Regions from separate parts of the Glutamicibacter mishrai genome, predicted to be linked through region 1. Evidence: riboswitches for the same ligand, from Rfam matches in the RefSeq annotation. Region 1 holds a riboswitch; the other holds the start of a gene.
The links. A riboswitch is a leader RNA that binds a small molecule or an ion and turns the genes downstream of it on or off. The one in region 1 is predicted to bind glycine.

Region 1 (4,415 bases):
GTTGCGCTGGCCTTCGCCGCGCGATGCATGGTAATCCGAGATGGCCAGCAGGCCTGCGTACTCGCCCTGCGAGCCAGCGTTTGGCTGGATGGACACGCCAGCGTAGCCGGTGATCGCGGTCAGGCGACCTTCCAAGTCGGTGATCAGCTCGCGCCAGCCCTCGGTCTGCGCTGCAGGAGCGTAAGGGTGGATGGAAGCGAATTCCGGCCAGGTGATGGATTCCATCTCGGCGGCGGAGTTCAGTTTCATGGTGCACGAACCCAGCGGGATCATGGTGCGGTCCAGGGCCAGGTCGCGGTCCGAGAGGCGGCGCAGGTAGCGCATCATCTGGGTCTCGGAGGAGATGGTGTTGAAGATCGGGTGGGTCAGGTAGTCGCTGGTGCGCTGCTGCGATGCCGGGATCTCGAAGCCTTCCGGAGCGGAGAGCTCAACGCCGAAAACGGCCAGCAGCGACTTGACGATGTCCGAGGTGGTGGTTTCGTCGGTGGAGACGCCCACCTGGGTGTCGCTGACCTTGCGCAGGTTGATGCCTGCTTCGACGGCCTTGGCGATGATCTCTTCGGCGTTCTTCACGTTCACCACGACGGTGTCGAAGAAGGTGTCCGAGGCCAGTGTGAAGCCGCCGGATACCAGCGAGCTGGCGATCACGCGGGCGTGGTTGTTGGCGCGGGTGGCGATCTGCTTCAGGCCTGCCGGTCCGTGGTAGACCGCGTACATCGAGGCGCAGATGGCCAGCAGGGCCTGCGCGGTGCAGATGTTGGAGGTGGCCTTCTCGCGGCGGATGTGCTGCTCGCGGGTCTGCAGGGCCAGGCGGTAGGCAGGCACGCCGGAGTCATCCACCGAAACGCCGACCAGGCGGCCTGGCATGGAGCGGGTCAGGCCATCGGCTACTGCCATGTAGGCTGCGTGCGGGCCGCCGAAGAACAGCGGAACGCCGAAGCGCTGGGTGTTGCCCACGGCGATGTCGGCACCCTGCTCGCCCGGAGGGGTGATCATGGTCAGTGCCAGCAGGTCAGCGATCACGGTGACCATGGCGCCAGCTTCCTTGGCGGCAGCGATGATGCCCTCATGCTCGGCGATGGAGCCGTTGCTGCCTGGCTGCTGCAGCACGATGCCGGAGATGTCGCCTTCTGGCAGGCCGGCGGAGAGGTCAGCGACCTCGACCTCGAAGCCCAGCGCGTCGGCGCGGCCCTGCACGACCTTGATGGTCTGCGGGAAGATGTTGGAGTCCAGGACGGTCTTGCCCTTGGCCTTCTTCTTGTTGGCGCGGCGCATCATCAGCACGGCCTCGGCGGCGGCGGAGGATTCATCCAGCAGCGAGGCGTTGGCGATCGGCAGGCCGGTGAGGTCCATGACCATGGTCTGGAAGTTCAGCAGGGCTTCGAGGCGGCCCTGGGAGATTTCCGGCTGGTACGGGGTGTAGGCGGTGTACCAGGCTGGGTTTTCCACGATATTGCGGCGGATCACCGCTGGGGTGATGGTGTCGTAGAAGCCCTGGCCGATCATCTGGGTCTTCATGACGTTCTTGGAGGCAAGGTCACGCAGGTGGGCCAGCGCTTGGGTTTCGCTCAGGGCCGCTGGGATATCCAGCATGGAGTCTTGGCGGATGTCTGCCGGAACGGCGGTGTCGATCAGGTCTTCGAGGCTGGCGTAGCCCAGAGTCTGAAGCATGGTGTCTACGTCGGAAGGACGCGGGCCGATATGGCGGGCAACGAATTCGCTATTCGTAGAAGCCGAAGTCTGCGTGATGGTCATGGTGCTGGAGTCTCCACGGGGATCTGTCTTGGCGCATGCCAAAGGAAGGACGCTTTGCCTCCCCATCCCTGTTGCACTACCTGAGAGTTTTACACCTCCGGCCAACTAAGCCGGGCGCTTGCACCTTCGGTGAGCCGGGTCTGGCCGGCTTCTTTCCAGAGTTGCCTCGTGATGGCGGTACGGGGGCCTGAGAGTTTCCTGGGGAGGAATTGCTCCTACGGCGCTCGTCCATGGTGTGAACGGGACTCTCCCGCCATCCGTCTATGGCGTGCGCTGCCGGCCGGAGACCTGCAGCACACCACCATGTTACCTGCCACGCGCTATACGTCAAAGACGTTGCGGCAGAAAAACCGTCACAAAACTTCTAGTTAACGCTGGCTGACAGCTGCACGTACTTCGGATACTTTGCTGACAAGGAATCTCCCGAGGAGGTTCCGGTCAATCGGCGCTTGATCCACGGCACCAGATGCTCGGTGGCCCAGCCCAATTCTTCCTTCAGCTTTTCTCCGCGCGAGTTCACGGCCAAGTCAGGCAGAACCGGCGCCAGGATCTTGTCGGCCCAGTTGCCCTCGGTGACCTGGTGCTCGCCCAGGACGTTGAGCACCTTGGAGGCCATCAGCGCATGGCCCAGCTCGTTCATGTGCAGACGGTCAGCCGCCCAGTAGCGCAGGTCGGAGAATTCGCGCCAGCGCCAGTAGTCGGCGACGATCGCCCCGTGCTTGTCGGCGATCTCGCGCACCTTCTCGTTATAGATCGCGGTGCGCGGACGGGTCTTGGAGAACAACGGGGACTCGACGGTATCAAAACCAGTGAACAGCATGACGGTGCTGCCGGCCTCGGCGAAGCGGCGGACCATGCCTTCATAGCCGCGCATCAGGGCATCGAGGTCCGCGGTGGGGCGCAGGATGTCATTGCCGCCGGCGTAGATGCTTACCAGGTCCGGGGCCAGAAAAAGCCCCTGGTCCAGCTGCTGGTTGATGACCTGGCCGATTTTTTTGCCGCGCACCGCGAGGTTGGCGTACTCCCAGTCCCCTTCGGCGCTGAGCACCTCGGCTACGCGGTCGGCCCAGCCCCGCACCTGGTTGGGGCGGGCTGCGTCGACATCGCCGACGCCCTCGGTGAATGAATCACCCAATGCCAGAAATTTCTTCACTTCAATCCCACTTCGTATTTCTGCTCTTCTTGCGTTGCCCTGGCGGGGGCTAGTTTGATTTCGCCTTGGCGTTCTTCGCCAGGATGAGCTGGCGCGCCAATTGGCTCAGCTGCACCCCGGTGGAGGTGTCCTTGGGCCCTTCATTGCGTGAAGGGATGTAGCCGAAGCCCAGCTGGTAGGCGGGGTCGGCGAAGGCCAGCGAGGAGTTCGCCCCGTCATGCCCGTAGGCGAAGATGGAGCCGTAGTTGTTGCGGGCGGTGGCTTTCATGAACCCCAGGGCGAAGGCCTGCAGCAATCCGCTGGTGCGGTCGTGGCCGTAGACCAGTTCGGTGGAAACCTGCGCCCAGGTGTCCGCATTGAGGAACCCGTTGGCGGCGCCCAGGGAAGGCACCGCGCCGAAGGATGCGGCGTAGATGGCGGCCAAGCCTTGGGCGTTGGCGACCCCGCCCATGGAGGCCGGGCCCAATTCGCGCACCTGCGCGGCATTGGCCAGTTCATGCCAGTTGTAGACCGGGCCGTCGGCCAGCGCGAATCCGGAGGCGGAGTTCACGGCCAGGCCGGCCGGGGAGAACGGGTCGAAGAATTCGCTCGGGGCATCTACTGCGGGCAAGACGTCGCGGTAGCGGGATTCCAGCGAGGGATCCTGTCCGATATAAACGTCGACACCCAGCGGCTTGCGGATGCGTTCTTCGAAGACTTCCTTCAGTTCCTTGCCGGTGACGCGGCGGACCAGTTCCTCCATGAGCACGCCCATGGTGATGGCGTGGTAGCCCACGATGTTCTGCCCCAGCGGCCAGATGCTTGGCATGGAGGCCAGGACCTTGGCGTATTCGGCGGAATCCAGCAGGATCTGGCTGGGCACTCCCCCGGGGACGCCGAGCACGCCGGCCTGGTGGCTGAGCACTTCGCCAACGCTCAGCGCGCTCTTGCCGCTGGCGCCGAATTCGGGCCAGTAGGTGGTCATGGGTGCACTCGGGTCGATGAGCCCGTCTTGGACAAGCAGTGCGACAACCAGGGCGCTCAGGCCCTTGGTGCAGGAGAAGACGCAGGTGAGCGCGTCGCCTGAGAGGTGCTCGCCCACGCTGTGGCTGAGGACCAGTTCCCCGCGGTGATAGATCGCCAGCTGCGCCGAATAGTTTTCCTCTTCGGCAGCCCGGGCTTCGAGCGCCTGGGCCAATGGTGCGAAATCTTCGCTGATCACCGAGTCCATCTACATCCTTAAACTGCTTGTCGCTTTTCAACCAACCCTAGTCGTAATTCACCCGATTCTCGATCGGCGCGCCTCGACATCCCTTCCAGCATATCCGTACGTCAAGTCACAGGTTTAGGGCACTTTGACCGCTTATCCTCTAATTCACGCCGTTCGACTCGTGGTACTGTGAGCCAACCCAGAGGGCGGTTTGCCGACCCAAGGTGCAACAACTAAATTTGTCATGCTTGCCACCAATATTTGAAGGAGATGATCTCGATCGCATGACTGTGGATAGTGACACGCCAGTACCCCAGA
Region 2 (4,415 bases), 420 kb from region 1:
ACCCGTCGGTGGCAGAGAAGGTCGCGGCCAAGGTCGGCATCGATCCGCAGGATGTGTTCGCCGGGGTCTTCCCCGCCGATAAGGCCAAGGCCATTTCTTCCCTACAGGAACAGGGCAAGGTGGTGGCCATGGTGGGCGATGGCGTCAACGATGCACCGGCACTGGCCCAAGCCGATCTGGGCATCGCCATGGGGTCGGGCACCGATGTGGCCATCGAGGCCGCCGATATCACCTTGATGGGCAATGATCTGAAACAGGTCAGCGCCGCCATTGATCTCTCGGCCAAAACCTTGGCCACGATCAAGATGAACCTGTTCTGGGCTTTCGCCTACAACACAGCTGGCATCCCGATCGCGGCCTTGGGTTTGCTCAATCCGATGATTGCTGGCGCCGCCATGGCGGCCAGCTCGGTATTGGTCGTCGCCAACTCGCTGCGTCTTCGCAGCTTTGGCAAATAACGCAGGACTTACGGCGTTTCCCTGACGCTGGTCATGACTTTCTTGAGAGTTGCATACTGCTCGCTCTCAAGGAAGCTCGTGGCCTCGTCCAGGGTCACGACTCCATCGTCGTCATAGCCCAGCGCTTGCAGATACCCCGGGGCCATGCCCATGATCGAATTCCGGTCAGCGCTGGTCATGAAGCAATCAATCGCTGGCTTTTCTGTCCAGTTCTGCCACTCATCATCGATGATGACTGCGACGCTCAGATCCCGCTCGCCAAAGCTGGCCACCCAGTAATAGGTGACCACACTTGTTGGCGCGTACTGGAGTTGGGATGCAGCAGCAGTGTCGAGAATGCCTCGCTCATAGGAGTTCGGGTTGTCAGTGTCCCTGAAACTATTCGTTTCAAAATTCATCGCCAGGTTCTGCTCTGAGTCCCAGACCTCGAACGCCGAATAGTTTTCGTCGCATCCATAATCGCAATTTTCAACAACTTCCCAATCCTGGGGAACGTCAAACGTGAGGTTGTAGGAGGACACGGTGCGCCATTGCTCTCCCGGATCTTCTGTCGGTTCCGTTGGTTCCGGCGCTTGGGTCGGCGCACTTGTTGGCGGCCCTGCATGCTCTGGTGCTGGCGCCCAGCTCGGTGGACCAGCATGCTCTGGCGGACCTGGATTTTCTTGAGGGCTTGCGTGTTCAGGTGGCGCAGCGGTTGCTGCGGACATGAAGCTTGCCCCGGTGACTGCACTACTGGTCAGCAGAAGTCCTGCTGCGAGCACTGCGCCGCCTTTGGCCAGTGCTTTAATGGTTGGTTTCATATTGGGTCCCCTTTCCCATCCACAACGATGGGGCCGAGCCACCCATTAATCACTACACGGGATATAAAGTATTGGCCGCGAATTCATACCAGGCATTCGTGATTTGAGCCTGCATTCCTTGCTTCACTGAAGCCCCAAAACCCCGCGACTTCTACAAAGGCAATCCGCGACCATCCACGCACGCATGCTTAGGTGAACGTCGATGAAATCTTCAGACATGCGACTTGCGTCACATTCGATGTTCTGCGCATACTGTGATGGCAATCACCACATATGCCGTTGATACGTGGCGGGAGAGACCCGTCCTCACCAAGGGCGGGCGCCGTAGGAGCAATTTCCTCCCCGGGAAACTCTCAGGCACCCGTACCGCCACGAGAAGGCAACTCTGGAAAGCAGCGCAGAATGAACTGCGCTCACCGAAGGAGCAAGCTTCGCCCAGTAGTCGGGTTGAAGTGAAAACTCTCAGGTTCAAATACAGATTGGGGAGGGACCACGAACAGTGACGCATGATGCTCACCAGATTCGACGGCTCTCTCCAGTGGCATAGGCAGCAGTTGCTCTCAGCGCAGCGAGCTGACGTTGCCTTCCCGGAGCCGGGCGATTCTGGCGTTCTCAGCAAAGTAAGTTGCTAGGCGTCACGCCACACTCCTGGAAGGCAACCAGCATGAGTACCACCAGTTCTGATCCCACACTTGAACGCGGACTATCCAACCGGCACATCCAGCTCATCGCCATCGGCGGTGCTATTGGCACCGGCCTGTTCATGGGCTCCGGCAAGACCATTTCCGTCGCCGGCCCCTCGGTCATCTTCGTCTACATGATCATCGGCTTCATGCTCTTCTTCGTCATGCGGGCGATGGGTGAGCTGTTGCTCAGCAACCTGAACTACAAGACTTTTGCCGATTTCGCAGGTGACCTGCTCGGCCCCTGGGCCGCATTTTTCACCGGCTGGACCTACTGGTTCTGCTGGGTGGTCACCGGCATTGCCGACGTTGTCGCCATTGCCCACTATGTAGCGTTCTGGTGGGGTGACCTGCCGCTATGGGTTCCAGCCTTGGCCTGCATCGCGCTGCTACTGGTGCTGAATCTGGCCACTGTGAAGGCCTTCGGCGAAACCGAATTCTGGTTCGCGCTGATCAAGATCATCGCCATCGGCGCGCTCATCGTCGTCGGCCTGGTCATGATCATCACCGGCTTCCAGCACAACGGCGCCACCGCTTCCGTCGCGAACCTCTGGGCTAATGGCGGGATGTTCCCCACCGGTTTCATGGGCTTTGTCGCCGGATTCCAAATCGCCGTGTTCGCCTTCGTAGGCATCGAATTGGTCGGCACCACGGCCGCCGAAACCAAGGACCCCGAGAAGACCCTGCCCAAGGCCATCAACTCCATCCCGGTGCGCATCCTGTTCTTCTACGTCGGTGCATTGATCATCCTGATGACCGTCCAGCCATGGAAGCTGTTCTCCTCGGAGAACTCCCCCTTCGTGGGAATGTTCACCCTGGCTGGGCTCGCCGGAGCCGCCGGGATCATCAACTTCGTGGTGCTCACCAGTGCCACCTCCAGCGCTAATTCCGGGATCTACTCCACCTCGCGCATGCTGCGCGGCCTCGCCTTGGAAGGTGATGCACCCACTGGTTTCGCGAAGCTTTCGAGCCGCAAGGTGCCCAAGAACGCGTTGATGTTCTCCTGCATGTTCCTGCTGGCCGGCGTCGTCCTGCTTTACAGCGGGGACTCGGTGATGGGCGCCTTCACCCTGGTCACCACGGTCTCGGCGCTGTGCTTCATGTTCGTCTGGACCATCATCCTGCTCAGCTACCTGGTATACCGTGCACGCCGGCCTCACCTGCACGATGCCTCCAACTTCAAGGTTCCCGGCGGCCGGGTCATGCCCTACGTGGTGCTTGCCTTCTTCGGATTCATCCTGTGGGCTCTGACCACCCAGCCAGATACCCTGGTCGCCCTGCTGGTGACACCGATCTGGTTTATCGCGCTAGGCCTTGGCTACCTGGTGGTTCGCCGCAATCCGAAGCATGAGGCGCTACGCCTGGCCCATCTGGGCAAGGTCGCGCACGAACGCTACGAAGCAGCCGCGTACCGCGACAGCAAGGCCTTTGGCCACAAGGAGAGTTCAGTGGCTGACGAAGTCGTGGAGCACGAGGCACGTTAGCAGTCCCAGCTGGTTCAGCACCGACGCCTGCTGCCCCGTGCCTTTGTTTCCAAGGCACGGGGCAGCCTGCGTATTGGCTGTGCGCCCTGTACCTTTGAATCGATTACTGCGACGATGATAAGTGGCGGCCTCTGGCCAGCACCATGGGATAACCCTCCGCCTTACAAGGAGATGTTTCCATGACAAATATTCGACAGCTTTCCCAAGCCCAATCAGCGGTCAGCCTGGTTCCGCAGCAGCGGTTATCCGCCCTTGAAGATTGGAAGCGCAGCAAGGAATCCTTCACTGCGTCCTACCGATTTTCTTCGACCGCCACAGCATTGGAATTCATTACCCTCGTCGGGCTGCTTGCCGAAAAGGTCGGCATTTACCCGCATGTTGATTGGCGTATTGACGCGGTCTACTTGCGCCTAGCGCAGGGCCTGAATACCGAGATAACGGCGCAAACCATCAACTTGGCCCGCCGCGTTTCAGTCGACGCGCACCGGCTTAATGGCGCGGCAATGGTCGATTACCGGGACCGCGAGGCCACCGCGTAAGAAGGCCTGCAGGTTCTACTTATTGCTCGCGCGCCGGTGGGCAATAATACCGATGACAATGCTCTGCACGGCGCCGACCCCGGCGCCCAGCGCGGTCATGGCCACGCGGTCGATAAGCAGGCTGGACGCCGGTTCCGGGCTGACCATGTGGACCATCAACAGCGCAGTCACGGTCATGAACACCATGCCAATGGCGTAGTTGCGCAGAATCACCAGCTCGATGCAGATCTGGCCAATGATCGCGGTGACCAGGATGACCCAGATGGGTGGTTCAAAGAGGAGCACGCCAGCAGTCAGCACCACACCGACGCAGGTGCCGACACTGCGCTGCAGGCCGCGGGCAACCCGGGAATAGGCGTCAATTCCGGTAACGGCAGCGATGGCGCCAAGGCTGGCCCAGTACCAGTGCCCGCCGTTAAGTAGTTCGGCCGCGATGCCAGCGAGCAGCACA

Region 2: linked by a shared signal. The riboswitch ahead of cycA (D-serine/D-alanine/glycine transporter) and the one ahead of gcvP (aminomethyl-transferring glycine dehydrogenase) in region 1 are both predicted to bind glycine.

What each region holds. Positions count from the first base shown of each region.
Region 1 is NZ_CP032549.1:917,355-921,769, forward strand. Features, by position in the region: gene gcvP (aminomethyl-transferring glycine dehydrogenase) at 1-1,755, opposite strand, end outside; glycine riboswitch at 1,921-2,018, opposite strand; gene D3791_RS04375 (SGNH/GDSL hydrolase family protein) at 2,120-2,908, opposite strand; gene D3791_RS04380 (serine hydrolase domain-containing protein) at 2,958-4,118, opposite strand; gene D3791_RS04385 (APC family permease) at 4,382-4,415, shown strand, end outside.
Region 2 is NZ_CP032549.1:1,335,299-1,339,713, forward strand. Features, by position in the region: gene D3791_RS06315 (heavy metal translocating P-type ATPase) at 1-458, shown strand, start outside; gene D3791_RS06320 (hypothetical protein) at 467-1,258, opposite strand; glycine riboswitch at 1,539-1,637, shown strand; glycine riboswitch at 1,639-1,746, shown strand; gene cycA (D-serine/D-alanine/glycine transporter) at 1,923-3,425, shown strand; gene D3791_RS06330 (4a-hydroxytetrahydrobiopterin dehydratase) at 3,605-3,964, shown strand; gene D3791_RS06335 (FUSC family protein) at 3,980-4,415, opposite strand, start outside.